4 regions of the Paenibacillus sp. TSA_86.1 genome follow, and region 1 is predicted to be linked to each of the others. Evidence: riboswitches for the same ligand, from Rfam matches in the RefSeq annotation. Region 1 holds a riboswitch; each other region holds the start of a gene.
What was found. A riboswitch is a leader RNA that binds a small molecule or an ion and turns the genes downstream of it on or off. The one in region 1 is predicted to bind cyclic di-AMP.
Positions count from the first base shown of each region.

Region 2: linked by a shared signal. The riboswitch ahead of ACUTVW_RS25475 (ubiquitin-like domain-containing protein) and the one ahead of ACUTVW_RS26080 (C40 family peptidase) in region 1 are both predicted to bind cyclic di-AMP.
Region 3: linked by a shared signal. The riboswitch ahead of ACUTVW_RS01915 (hypothetical protein) and the one ahead of ACUTVW_RS26080 (C40 family peptidase) in region 1 are both predicted to bind cyclic di-AMP.
Region 4: linked by a shared signal. The riboswitch ahead of ACUTVW_RS12730 (3D domain-containing protein) and the one ahead of ACUTVW_RS26080 (C40 family peptidase) in region 1 are both predicted to bind cyclic di-AMP.

Region 1 is NZ_JBQZGE010000024.1:27,939-31,464, reverse strand. Features, by position in the region: gene ACUTVW_RS26085 (GNAT family N-acetyltransferase) at 1-291, opposite strand, end outside; gene ACUTVW_RS26080 (C40 family peptidase) at 661-1,131, opposite strand; cyclic di-AMP (ydaO/yuaA leader) riboswitch at 1,135-1,272, opposite strand; gene ACUTVW_RS26075 (hypothetical protein) at 1,556-2,410, opposite strand; gene ACUTVW_RS26070 (M1 family metallopeptidase) at 2,421-3,526, opposite strand, start outside.
Region 2 is NZ_JBQZGE010000022.1:51,181-54,706, reverse strand. Features, by position in the region: gene ACUTVW_RS25480 (TatD family hydrolase) at 101-868, shown strand; cyclic di-AMP (ydaO/yuaA leader) riboswitch at 1,110-1,363, shown strand; gene ACUTVW_RS25475 (ubiquitin-like domain-containing protein) at 1,633-2,817, shown strand; gene rnmV (ribonuclease M5) at 2,973-3,518, shown strand; gene rsmA (16S rRNA (adenine(1518)-N(6)/adenine(1519)-N(6))-dimethyltransferase RsmA) at 3,523-3,526, shown strand, end outside.
Region 3 is NZ_JBQZGE010000001.1:444,615-448,140, forward strand. Features, by position in the region: tRNA gene ACUTVW_RS01905 (tRNA-Leu) at 334-416, shown strand; gene ACUTVW_RS01910 (glutathione peroxidase) at 630-1,106, opposite strand; cyclic di-AMP (ydaO/yuaA leader) riboswitch at 1,486-1,666, shown strand; gene ACUTVW_RS01915 (hypothetical protein) at 1,781-2,212, shown strand; gene ACUTVW_RS01920 (HAD family hydrolase) at 2,356-3,054, shown strand; gene ACUTVW_RS01925 (Nramp family divalent metal transporter) at 3,189-3,526, opposite strand, start outside.
Region 4 is NZ_JBQZGE010000004.1:340,330-343,855, forward strand. Features, by position in the region: gene ACUTVW_RS12720 (ABC transporter substrate-binding protein/permease) at 1-342, shown strand, start outside; gene ACUTVW_RS12725 (amino acid ABC transporter ATP-binding protein) at 329-1,051, shown strand; cyclic di-AMP (ydaO/yuaA leader) riboswitch at 1,241-1,436, shown strand; gene ACUTVW_RS12730 (3D domain-containing protein) at 1,439-2,107, shown strand; gene ACUTVW_RS12735 (polysaccharide deacetylase family protein) at 2,260-3,081, opposite strand; gene lpdD (prenylated flavin chaperone LpdD) at 3,237-3,526, shown strand, end outside.

The DNA.
Region 1 (3,526 bases):
ACGGCCTTGACCGCACTGCTCAGGGTGCATTCCGAGACCAATACGTGTTACGTTCTGGAGCGGAAAATATTGTGCGAATCCATAAACCTGGTCATGTTGATCCAGGATAATTGCATATTGTTCCTGCCTTAGCTGTGTATCTCCAAATTCGACTTCCAGTGCTTTCATCTGTTCCCAAGGCAGCCAGCTGTAGATATTGTATGGTGGATCATAGTTCCAGCTGCATATGAGTTCTGCATGTTCTTCCTGCATAGGTACCACACGAAACGTCAAAGGTGCTTCATTTTTCATATAACAGTGCATGCTCCTCTCTCCGTTACCTGTTCTTTGTCCGCTCTACAAAAGAGCCGTGTATTTGGTAAATTTTCAATGATCAGAAAGAAAATGAAACAAAAGTCCGTGCCATTCCGTTTATATTATAACAGGTTGGGTAAAAACATCATAAGGGCAAGGAATAAGGGCACGGACAAACGAAGTAAGCTGACCTTTTTGGTTCAGGTAGATAACTTGATTTGCAGCATCTGTAGCCACAGGATTGGAAGCACAAAAAAACCGCCGGATACATTCCTGCGGAGAATGTACCGGGCGGTTCTGTTTATGCTTCGTATTTCGTTACAGTATAGTTTATGGTTCCAGCATGATGTTGATTAAAGCTCGTCCCTAGTCAAGGGCCACTGACTCATACGCGTCCGTGCTCATAATCCGTTTTGCGCCAACGTAGCGATTAGCCCAGTAATTTTCACTCAATGAACTGATCGTTACACCTTTGGAAGAAGAAGAATGTGCAAACTTACCGCTTCCTACAAAAATGCCTACGTGAGACACACCTTTACCTGTAGTGTTGAAGAAGACTAAATCTCCAGGTCTCATCTCCATGCGAGATACAGAGTCACCCATGTCGAATTGGGAGCTGGATTGGCGAGCCAAATCAATACCTAATTTGTCGAATACATACCGTGTAAACCCGGAGCAGTCGAAACCGTCAAGTGTTGTTCCTCCGCTTTTGTATGTAGTTCCTATTGCTGAATCGATGACTTTATCCATCTTAGAATCTGCAAATGCGCTGCCTGCACCAAGTGATAATGCAAATGTGAGGCTAAGTACTGCTGCGGTCAATTTCTTCTTAAACAAGTGGTATACCCCTTCCAACGCCTGCGAGGTTAGCTTAAGGATTCGGTTGAAGGTCCCCTATGATCCCTCTGTTTCAAGATCAATTCACCCATAACTGGTTCCCCCGCTTCCCAGGTGCCAGGAATTTGGCTATGCTAGTTATGCACCTGATAAAGAAAAGAAAATTTAATTTTAAGGATTTAATTTAAAGTTGTTACAAATAAGGATTTAAAGATTACAAAGTTGTTACTAAAAACTCACTGCGCTTATTGTACCAGAGGCTTAGTACTTTGGCAACGTTTAGCAGCAAAATTAGCAAAAAAAACCTCGACCTTTGACGGGGGAAGGTCGAGGTTTGCGTATTTATACGCAATAATGGATGAAATGTTAAGCATGAGATGGTAACAATCTTTCATTTTGTAAGCGATTTATATAAATCTGTAGTTCAGCTTATATGACTCTCATTCTTGATGGATGTGGACTGCCACAAGCGGAAATGACTACATACTTTCCACATACTGAGCAGGCTTCGGGCAAGCGGATACGTTTGTTGCAGGATCAGTCCGGATAGTCCTGTCAGGAACCAAGAGGCAGATGTGAATGCACCAAAGACAAGTAAATGAACAGCTCCCAACATTAGCGCGATGCTGGTGACAGCGAAGATACGGCGCAAAGCAATCCACAATCCTTTGAACGTGCCCTGAATACGGCCTTCTCCTTCCGGGTCCGTGATGCCAAACTGCATATAGAGCATGGCATGATGTACAATCCAGCCATAGATGATCCAGCCTGCTGCATATGGAATGCCGGGAAGTAACAAATGGAGAGAATGAAAACTATCCATTAATGTTGGATACAGCCTGGGTACGAGCCAGTACGCAGGGAGGAAGATGAGTACTGTACGTATGGTGTGCAGCAGCAGCATCGGTTTCCATAACTTTTTAATGCCTCGAATAAAAGGAATACGCTCTTCTGTGGAATTGAAATGTTGAAGGGAGTAGAGCAGACCTGCTTGAATGAGTGGGCTAATCAGCAGGCGAAGCAGCAACATGCCACCCAAGATCCATAAATATCGCTGAACCTCAGGGCCGGACAGACTTAGCTGACTTTCCATTTTGAATAAAAGTGTACTCAGTTCTCCGACATCATCTGTTGGATAACGAAGCAGCAAGGGGACGACAGCCGATTGAACCAACCGATAGATAAAATATCCCCAGATTAATTGATAGATAAATAAGAGTGCGGCAATGAACATATGCTGACGGACGAGAAACCAGCCTTCACGAATTTTTGCTTTCACTGTCTCCACCTCACCATGACAGACCTCCGAATATGGCTTCAATTAGTTTCGTAGCACTCATGTTCCAGCGGGATTTGACTCGTTCATCCAGTCCGGTTCTCAGGAAATTGTTCATATGTCGATTTTCCAGCACAATATCATACAAAGGGTCGGTCATAGCCCAAGAGACAGGAGAAGTGTAGGTGAGTTTATAGGTAATGCGATCCTCCTGTCCGTTCCATTGCTTCGTTAAGGTATGGCCGTCCTGAAAACCGATCCGAACGGGAACCTTCGGGAAATCACTGCCCTTTTTGGCAATGGTGACAGAGGACTCGTACATTTTTTGGCCGTCCTTCTCTATAGAAGAAACGTTGATCTTCTCCACAGCAAAATCGGCCATGCCGTTGCTGTAGACATACTGTTCAAAGTAATTAGCCCAGGAGGTACGGGTCACTTGCTCGACTACCTTCTGAAAATCAGCCGTTGTCGGATGTTTAAAGCGATACTTGTTGACATAGGTTGAAAGAATGCGTTCCATTTTTTTCGCTCCGACTTGCTGTTCGATGCCGAGAAGTACGAGCTTGCCTCGGGTATATACGTTGGACGCATATTGATTCTGCGAGTCAAACTTCCACGAAGGCTGTGTCAAAGGAGCGGGGGATGTGACCAGACCTGATTGTACAGGCAAGTTCGGAATGAGTCCGTATTCCTGCTCCATTAGTTTGTCTTCTGCGTAGGAGGTGAAGCCCTCATCAAGCCAGGCCTCTTCGAATTCATTGCTTGCAACCATGCCGTAGAAGTATTGATGTCCGATCTCATGCACAACCGTGCGCTCCAGATCATAACCCGGTGTTGTATCATCTGCTCCAAAGGCTGTAATTAATGTCGGATACTCCATACCTCCGGCGCCGTTTGCCACTTTTGGCGGGACAACGATGGATAAAGTTGCATAAGGGTAAGGGCCGAACCACTTGCTGTAATTCGTCAATGCGGCTTTGGCAGCGAAGAGGTAACGATCTTTCAAATCCTGGTGTGCCGGGTCCAGGTATAGTTTGATACGTACGCCGGGCACATTAGGGGCTGAGAAGGGTTCCTCTGCGTAAACAAAATCAGGAGAGGCCGCCCAAGCGAAATCAT
Region 2 (3,526 bases), on a different contig from region 1:
TGCTGTTGTCCCAAACAATTTTGATAAAAAAATAAATTTAAAGTTTAAATACAGAAATACTTGGATTCGATTTTTGATAACGAAGGGAGAAATAAAGAGAATGTTATTCGACACACATACACATCTGGATGCACCACAATTCGACGAAGATCGAGAGGATATGATTCAGCGGGCGGTGGATGCAGGGGTCACCCGCATGATTAATATAGGATTTAACCGGGAGACCATTCCAACAACGATGAAATTGGCTGAAACGTATGATTTTATCCATGCGGCTGTAGGATGGCACCCGGTAGATGCGATCACGATGCAAGAGGGTGACCTGGAGTGGATTGCGTCATTGTGCAAACATGAAAAAGTGGTAGCGATCGGTGAAATCGGTCTAGACTATCATTGGGACACTTCCCCTAAGGAGGTACAGCATCGCGTATTACGACAACAAATTGCATTGGCACGAGAACTGAATATGCCGATTGTCATCCATAATCGGGATGCTCATGAGGATATTGTGCGTATTTTGCGTGAAGAGAAAGCTGGTGAGGTCGGCGGTGTGATGCATTCCTTCTCAGGTAGCTGGGAAACGGCAAAAATGTGCCTGGATTTAGGATTCCATCTGTCCTTCGGTGGACCCATCACATTCAAAAATGCCAAGCAGCCTAAAGAGGTGCTCGCCAAGGTTCCGATGGACAGGTTTTTCCTTGAGACGGATTCCCCCTATCTTACACCTCATCCTTATCGTGGAAAACGAAATGAGACAGCGCATGTACGTCTGGTTGCGGAGGCAGCTGCGGAAATTAAAGGCATTTCGGTGGAGGAAATTGCTGCAATAACCACCAAAAATGCCATGGAACGTTTTGGGATTCGATAAGAAAACGAGTAAATCGGGTGAAAAAGGGAGTTATAGAGAGGTAATTTGCCCTTTGTATCAAATAAACGAAGAATATTACAATATTTTAACCAAATATTTAGAAAAACGTACTTGATCCGCGCTTTACAACATGCATCGAAACAGGATATCATCTTTTCAGTGAATTGTTGTGCGGAAAATTGGACAGATGTTCGGGGGATGAACAAAGGGACACTTTCCGATAAAACAACATTACTTTCATGAATCAATCTCGCTGAGTCTCCGTTAACGGAGAGCGGGGGAACCAATAGGGCTTAAACAGCGGTGATTCTAGCCGTTGCGCACCGTTCGCTGACCCAAAAGCAGCGCATCGTTCTGCGAAGCCGTATTTGATTTCTTCTTTGGGTCTCGGGGTGAATTCAAGGGCGTCCGCCATGAGCGGGTGACCTAAGATAGGGCGGCTCTCTTTCGCCCGAACCCGACAGCTAACCTCGCAAGCGGAAAAAGAGAGGCAACCTCGTGCATGAATTTCCGATATTCAAAATCATTCGGAAGCCACGAAAGGGTCTCTTACACTCTTTCTTTGGCTTTTTTTGTTTTGAATAAAAGAAACTGGCTCATCATACGGTAAGTATTCAGGATGGTGGCATCATGTTGCGAAGAGGGGTTCATGGTGCAGAACCGGTCATTACCTCTGATCTGTGTTCTGTAGAAAAATTGGTATAGTCGCGTCAAAGACATCATGCATTACTTTAGACGGCGAGGCTATGAAGGAGGACGGAGAAGTGGGCATATTCCAACCAGAAGAGACCCATGAGTCACGATCATCCAGTAAGTCTTTCGCGTTGCGGTGGAAGCATGAGAACTTGCGTCAAATGGCACTGATCGCGATATTCTCAATTGCGCTTACAATCATGATCTTGTTAGTCGTTTACGGTCAGGCCGGGAAGCAGGTATCACTGGTTATTGACGGCAAAGCTCAAGTGGTAGAGACTCGTACAGGAATGCTTCAGGAAATGTTGGAGGAGCAGTCAATCGCAGTCAGCCCTCACGACAAGGTATCCATGCCCATGAATGGGGCAATTACCGACGGAGACCGAATCGTTATTGAGCGGGCCGTTCCAGTTAACATCACGGCAGACGGAGACACCAAGACTCTGTATACAACCGATTCATCGGTACAAGATGTAATTCAGCAATCAGGTATTGAAGTTGCAAATCATGATAAAGTGTATCCAGCGCTCGGAACTGCAATCAAAGCGGAGATGAAGATTCGTGTAGTGCGTGTAACAAAGCATACAGTGGATGTGAAACAACCGATTGCATACAAAGTTGTTAAAACGGCAGACTCTAGTTTGTTCCAAGGGGATAACCGTGTTGTAGTGAAAGGCAAGGAAGGCACAATTGTGCAGCATATCGAAAAGGTATTTCAAGATGGAGAACTCGTCTCCAAAAAAATGGTCGGCAAAACGGTTGCTGCCAATCGTGTAGATAAAGTGATCGCGGTAGGTACAAAGGCGAAGCCAGTAGTGAAGGAGCCTGAAGTTCAATTGGTATCAGCCAAAACTTCAACCGCCGCAAAAACAGTAACAACGAACTCGAAGAAAACATCTGCCTCGGGCAGCAAGTTGATTACGGTCTCAGGGAATTCTTTTAAATATTCTAAAGTGCTGAAAAATGTTTCCATGACAGCCTACTCTTCTGAAGAGCCGGGTATTGGCACAAAAACAGCTTCCGGTACTCGTGTAACGGAAGGGCGCACCATCGCAGTTGATCCTAAGGTCATTCCAATTGGCTGGTGGGTTTACATCGAGGGCCTCGGCTTCCGTCGTGCGGAAGATACAGGCGGCGCGATTAAAGGCAATAAAATTGACGTTTATTATGATAGTGTGAAGCACGCCCTGAATTTCGGACGTAAAAAAGGCAAAACGGTTTATGTAATTGGTCCTGTGAAGCCGGAAGCGAACTAAATTCGTTTTACTTTGAAATGGGAATGCTATAAAATAGTTGCATGAATGATTCATGCGGAATATGCGGCGGAGGGGTCTGAAATCAGTCTCCTCCGCCGTTTGGCAGAGAAGAGGATATTCCTCTTCTTTTTGCGTTAGAAAGGAAGAAATGGAACATGATAAAAGAAGTTATTGTTGTGGAGGGTCGTGACGACACGGTAGCGATTCGCCGGGCGGTTGAGGCTGATACAATCGAAACCGGTGGCTCTGCCATTAATCAGCGTATTCTAAAGCGAATCGCACTTGCTCAGGAAAGACGTGGTGTCATCATCCTGACGGATCCGGACCATGCGGGAGAACGTATCCGCAAAATTATTGCCAACAGGATCCCTGGCTGCAAGCATGCTTTCATTCCAGAGGCAGACGCGACGCGTAAAGGGGATATCGGGGTAGAGAATGCTTCACCGGAGGCCATTCGGCATGCGCTAGCCCGTGTACACACGTCCTATGAAGGTGCACCTAGTCTAATTGATTGGGAGGATCTGATTGAAGCAGGATTAATCATACATCCGCAAGCAGCGGCACGTCGTATGGAGATGGGCAACTTGCTAGGCATCGGGTATTGTAACGGCAAGCAATTCCACAAACGACTGAGTGTATTTCAAATTACAAGAGAAGAGTTCTCCACTGCATTAGCGCAAATTGAACGTGAAGGATTGTGAGCATATGA
Region 3 (3,526 bases), on a different contig from region 1:
AATGATTTACGTAAAAAAATAGATTTTTTATAAATAGGAAATTTATTGTGTTAACTAATATGACGTATCGAGTTCATTTTAAGTTATACATTCGTTTGTGAATACGAAAGCATTCGTTTTCAAATCACAGCTCTTTTCTTGAGGAATCAGATTTAATGATATGTGCTTTCTAAGGAAATATGACTGGATTTTGTGCAGAGTATAGGCAAACCAGAAAGGGAAGTGCATAGCTTAAATGATAAACTATTGTAAGATGAAGAAAGAGTAATAAAGTGCTTTACTTTTGTAGGGGAATCCGGTATAATCAATTCTGTTGCCGATAATTTACGACATGCGGTCGTGGTGGAATGGCAGACACGCTATCTTGAGGGGGTAGTGGGCGTATGCCCGTGGAGGTTCGAGTCCTCTCGACCGCATTATATGAAGAGTTATGTGAGGAGCTTTCCGTGATGGAGAGCTTCTTTTTCGTTTTGTTTGATTGCGTTGTTTGTATTTATCGTCGGGAACAGTATATAGAATATAGAGGATGTAATTCATGCGAGAAAGCAAACAAGCCACCCTCTAGCCTTGAGCAAAAGTGTCTGCTCTTTGATGTCGGATGGCCTGTTTGTATATTTGTATAGCCTTGATTATTTGAGGAGTTTCTGAATATCTTCTTCGATTTTGTCCGGAGTCGTCTGCGGTGCATACCGCTTCACAACTTTACCGTCCTGATCGACAAGGAATTTGGTGAAGTTCCATTTGATGGCTTTGGAGCCAAGCAAGCCTGGTGCTTCTTTTGAGATATGCTGGAAGAGAGGGTGAGCGCTGGAACCATTGACATCAATCTTTTCAAACATAGGGAAGCTTACGCCATAGTTCATCTGGCAGAACTCGGCAATATCGTCAGAAGAGCCCTTTTCCTGCGCGAACTGGTTGCTTGGGAATCCAAGCACTTCGAACGGAGCATCCTGGAATTTGTCTTGCAGCTCCTGTAAGCCCTTGAATTGAGGGGTGAGACCGCATTGACTTGCGGTGTTTACAATTAACAACACTTTCCCGCGATATTGGGACATCTCAATCTCTTGCCCGCGGAGGGTGTTTACTTTGAAATCATAGACTGACATGAGGATCGCCTCCATCTTATTATTCTTGATGTGCTTATTATATTTTATACAATTAAATAATGCAAAACTTATTTTGGTTTCACGTTGTTATAACCATCAACGGGGCCTGAATCCCGAATGAGTAGGAATTGTATTGATCCATTTCTGTGCGGATGAGAAATAGCTAGATTGGAAGAGGTGGATAGCGTATAACCCCATTGTAAGCGCTATTCTTAATGGTTATTGCCGGAAACCTGACGATTCGGTGATCTGGCTGCACTTTACATGATCATGGCACGGGTGTATGATTCATAGCGTAATTTGAATTTTAATTAAATTGTACATGAAAAACGAAACAAACGATAATATCGATCGGTCTTATACTCAAGATTTACGAACGATGTTTTAATCGCTGAGTTTCCATTCGTAGTGGGTGGAAAACGGGGGAACCAAAAGGATGTGCTGTATTGTATTACAGCAGTATACGTCCATGGGGTGAATTTTCTGGCGACAGCCGGAAATAGGGCGACTCTCGCGCCCGAATCCGTCAGCTAACCTCGTAAGCGTTAAAGGGAGAGGCAACAAACCGCACGCTGGTTCATGGCGTTTTCGCCATGGATTATTTAAGAAGCGTTTCGGAGGCCTTGGTCCCCACGCTTCTTTTTTGTTGTCTTTTCACGCTAAGGGAGGAACGAATGATGGATACAGAGATGATTTTAGTAACGGCTCCGAATGAGGCTGGACGTAAATTTGTTAAATTGCTGATGTACAAAAAAATGCCTTTTGCCGTTCTGACGAACAGTGCTGGTGAGGAGCGCAAACTTCGCCGGATTGGCGTAGAACACGTCATTCGTATGAATACGGCAGCGGCTGAGAAATGGTTTTTGCCACAGGGTAGTGTAGGGAATGTATTTATTTTTGAAAATAGTCTGAATTTGACCTGCCGTTACCTGCAGATTTGCCGCTCATGGACATCGAAGTCCTTATGTGTAATCACCGAGCAGAGTCACCCTAAAGGGATTTATCGGGGCATGGGTGCAGACAAAATCGTGTATTCATTGAATGGGGAAGTCGGTTTTCTTCTTAATAGCTGCAATAAACCGGAAGCTGAGGTCAGCAGCTTGTGATTGATCCGATGTAAGGTGCCTGCTATAATTGCAGGTACAGACTAACGGAATTTGAGGAGACTCATGCTTGTCGTGGGTCTTCTTTTTTTATGGATACAGTATGCAAGCCAGGGGTGACCTGCGGCTTACAAGGAGGAATCGGCGTGCCGGATATTGCCGGATTGAAGTGGTTGTTTTTTGATGTGGGGGATACGCTGGTGGACGAATGGGAGCCGGTAGACGATATTATCGGGCAGTTCGTTCGAGAAGCCGGTGCGTACGGGTATCCAGTGAAAATGGAAGCGGTACGCGAACTGTTTGCCACCTGTTACCGCAATTATGAACAGTGGCCTATGAAAGTTGCTATACGCACATATATTCATGATGAAGATCACCGCGTTCAGATTCAGGACAAGCTGAAATTCCATAAAGAGCTGGAGCAGCCGTTCCCTTCCGCAACCAAGGTGCTTGAGCAGCTTTCACAGCACTATCGAATCGGCATTATCGCCAATCAGAGCCCTGGAACGGAAGCGAGGCTGGAGAGCTACGGACTTCGGAAGTATGTCGATGTTCTGGCATGTTCGGCAGAAGAAGGGGTGTCCAAGCCTGATCCGGAGTTGTATGCGGTTGCTTTGAAGCAGGCAGGATGCGCTCCTGAAGAAGCGGTTATGGTCGGAGATCGAATCGATAATGATATCATGCCAGCGCGTAGTTTGGGCTTACGTACGATTCGTATTTTGCAAGGGTACGGAAGGTTCCAACCAGAGCTTTCGGATGACGAGCGTGCAGACTGGACGGTCGAGTCGCTGGATGAACTGCTACCATTGCTGATACCTGATGGGGATACGAGCAGATCTGTATGAGCATAAGGTTAGATCCGGTCGAGATAGAGGTATATGCGGCTGGAGCACAAAATAAAAACACAAAAAGGCTGATACGCCCGGTATGAGGATACCGTGGCGCATCAGCCTTTTTGTATACTATGGCATTATAAAAGTTAGAACTGAATAATGGTCTGGATAATCAAATACACATTCAGCACAACGATGATGGCGGCAATAGCCCAAGAAACAATTTTGAGCCACAATTTGTTGACAAAAGCCCCCATGCGTTTTTTGTCACTTGTAAACATAACAAGCGGAATGATGGCAAACGGTAATTGCAGAGAGAGAACGACCTGGCTTAAAATCAGCAGTTGCTCTGCACCGTGTTCGCCCACAACCGCAGTGACGATGACAGCGGGGATGATGGCGATCAAACGTGTGACCAGTCTGCGCAGCCATGCCGGGATACGAATATTCAGGAAACCCTCCATGACGATCTGCCCCGCGAGAG
Region 4 (3,526 bases), on a different contig from region 1:
CGTGCCGGTATTCAAGGCGTTGATCGTGGTCAACTGGAAGCAGCCCGTTCACTTGGTATGGGCAGGGGCGCAGCGATGCGTTACATTATTCTGCCACAGGCCTTCAAGGCCGTTTTGCCTGCCATCGGTAACGAGTTCGTAACGATCATTAAAGAGTCCTCCATTATTTCGGTCATTGGTATGGTGGATATTATGTATCAGGCTAGTGTTGTCAAAAACATTACGTTCCAGGGTCTGAACCCGTTCATTATTGCGGCAGCGATTTACTTTGTCATGACATTTATTCTGTCCAAGCTGCTCGGACGATTGGAAAGGAAGTTGGGTGCAAGTGATAGACGTTAGACAATTACACAAATCTTATGGCAAAAACGATGTGCTTAAGGGCATCGACGTAACGATCGGAAAAGGTGAGGTCGTCGTGGTTATTGGCCCTTCAGGTTCGGGAAAAAGTACGTTCCTGCGCTGTCTGAATCTGTTGGAGCAGCCTACATCCGGGCAAATTGATTTTGAAGGTGTTTCGATCACTGATCCAAAGCACAACATTAATGCTACGCGTGAGAAAATGGGGATGGTGTTTCAGCATTTCAACCTGTTTCCTCACAAAACGGTTCAGCAGAACATCACGATTGCGCCAATCAAGGTGAAAAAGCAATCGACAGATGAAGCGAACAAAATTGCTGAGGATCTTCTGAAAACGGTCGGTTTAGCGGACAAAAAAGATACGTATCCCAATCAGCTATCAGGTGGACAGAAGCAGCGGATTGCGATTGCAAGAGCACTGGCGATGCAGCCGCATGTCATGCTGTTTGACGAGCCTACATCTGCTCTTGACCCGGAGATGGTCGGAGAGGTGTTGGAAGTCATGAAACGTCTTGCTGAAGGTGGAATGACGATGGTTATTGTCACTCATGAGATGGGTTTTGCACGTGAGGTTGGTGACCGGATTCTGTTTATGGACGGCGGAGTTATTGTCGAAGAAGGTAAGCCTGATGAGGTGTTTGGAGCACCGAAACATTCGCGTACACGAGACTTTCTGGCCAAAGTGCTTTAATTCATTCATTCTACCCTATGTATAGGATAAGGTTAAAAAAGGCGTTATCGGATCCAAAAATCCGGTAACGCCTTTTTGTTGTTTGAAAAAAAGATAGAATCGGAAAAGTAACTTTTTTGTTACCTGCATATGTTTTCAAAACGCCAAATGGAAACATTTACTACAGTTCAAGGTTACAAGATTGTGATATATTGAAGGCTGCCGAAACTTCCGAAGTGGAAGTGCGGGGGACGTAACGATGCAGATATGTTATTCATTGGATAAACATACTGCTTGGGGTGAATTAGGAATACATAACGCTTCAATATGTCAAGTAAAGCCTATAGGGTGGGCTCCTCCATCCGAATCCGACAACTAACTTCGCAGGCATAATGAGGGAGGAAGACCATGTATAACAAGAAACGTTTAGCCAAAACTGCCATCGCACTACTTACATCTATTCTATTCATTCAAGCCGTTCCGGCTCACGCGGATTCCGTTCATGTGGCTAAAGATGGGGACACCTTCTTCACCTTATCCAAACAATATGGTGTTGATATGAACACATTAATCAAAACAAATAAAGACATTTCACCTTATAACATCTATGGCGGTTTGAAAATTACCATCCCAGGTAACGAAAACAAAGCAGCAGCCCCAGTTCAAGTGAAGTCGCAGGAAAAGGCGGTTACAGCTGCAAGTCTGGACGTAAGTTCGGATAATAAAGTTGTACAGGCTTGGGGGAAAACTTTTGACTACAGCAAAACACTAAGTGTTAAAGCGACTGCATATTCCGCTGATGCATCTGAGAATGGTGGATGGGGGCCCGTTGATTATTTTGGAAATCCGCTGGAATTGGGTACGATTGCGGTAGATCCCAAAGTTATTCCTTTTGGCACTAAGGTTTTGGTGACAGGACATACACATCCAGGATTGCCGAAACAGGCTTTCGTAGCAACGGCTCTGGATGCCGGTAGTGCAATTAAGGGAAATCGCATCGATATCTTCATCCCTGGAAGCAAGACATTTGTAAGTTCGTTTGGTTTTCAGGATATTGAGCTTTACATTTTAAAATAAAGCTATAACGCTTCCTTTTATTATTATGGAGGCTCATAAGTTGAAATCATTATAAACATAATCAAAGGCAAAAATAGAAACAGGGTGTTCTTTAGTGTTATCATGACGAAAATGAATCATGACTACACATAGGAGCACCCTGTTTCTTTCAATTATTGTTTCTCTTTGGGCAATTTAAGCATTTCGTCCAACGTGACCAATTCATATCCTCGATTCCGCAATTCCTCGATAACTTCAGGCAAAGCTTCTACCGTACCTTGCAGGTTCGATCCTGTACCGCCGCCAGCATGCTGCAATACAATGGAGCCGGGTTTCACCGCAGAGAGAATATTATGTTTTACCCTTTCCTTGGACAATCCTTTCCAATCCAGAGAATCCACATTCCAGTTCACAATGCTGTAGTGCTGCTTGGCGGCCCAACGTAGCTGCTCCTCATTAATGTCCCCGTAAGGAGGACGAATCATTTTAGGCGTATATCCGGTCAGGCGATGAAGAATATCTCCCGTATGTAAAATTTGTCTGCGAAAGGCAGTCATCGATAACTTGCTGAATTCAGGATGATTATAGCTGTGATTGCCTACAATATGCCCTTCTTTTACCATACGTTTCACCAGATTCGGGTGTTTCTCCGCACGGCTGCCTACAACAAAGAAGGTTGCGCGAACCTTATATTTTTTCAAAACATCAAGCACTTGAGGGGTGAACCTCGGATCTGGCACATCATCAAAAGTCAGCGCAACTTGCTTGGTGGAAGGGCCATTTGTTTTGAAGGTATCCGCATACTTCTGCCGAAGTTGACCCAATGTCAGCTGTTCTTCTCTAGCATCTGAGCTAGAGGCCGGTGTATCCTTCGGATTAGACATTCCGCGTGATATAGTCTCAGAAACAGGATCAGAGGCAGTAACTGTAGGGGCCGAATAAAATCCGGAACATATGACAGTAACGAGTGCGAGCATGACGAGGCGTATACTCATTTTAACGGCCTCCTTTATCAAAATTACGTTCTCTATGGTATGCCCTATGGTCACTTCTTTTATGCGGATGTGAGAAGTCTCATTGCCACAATTAGGTTATGAAAGCGATAATTTCACCATATAAGATATAGAAGAAAAGGATAGGTGGGAAGAGAATGAGTACATATGATTTGAAATCCATTCGTTTAGAGGTTTTTGAAGCAGGGCAGGACAAGATATTTCTGGTCACTGGTGGGAAAGCTCATATTGGAGCTGTATCTACATTTTATGTGGACCATGATCGGGTTAGCGGGACAACGGTGCATATCCCGGGGCATAAGGAACAAGAGTTGTGTGAGCGGCTTGCTCGTAAGGCTGCTTTACAACTGAAGGTTACAGTAACTGTAATTATGGGTATCCATTTTGACAGCATCACACGAATGCAGATTGATGAAATCGTGCAGAC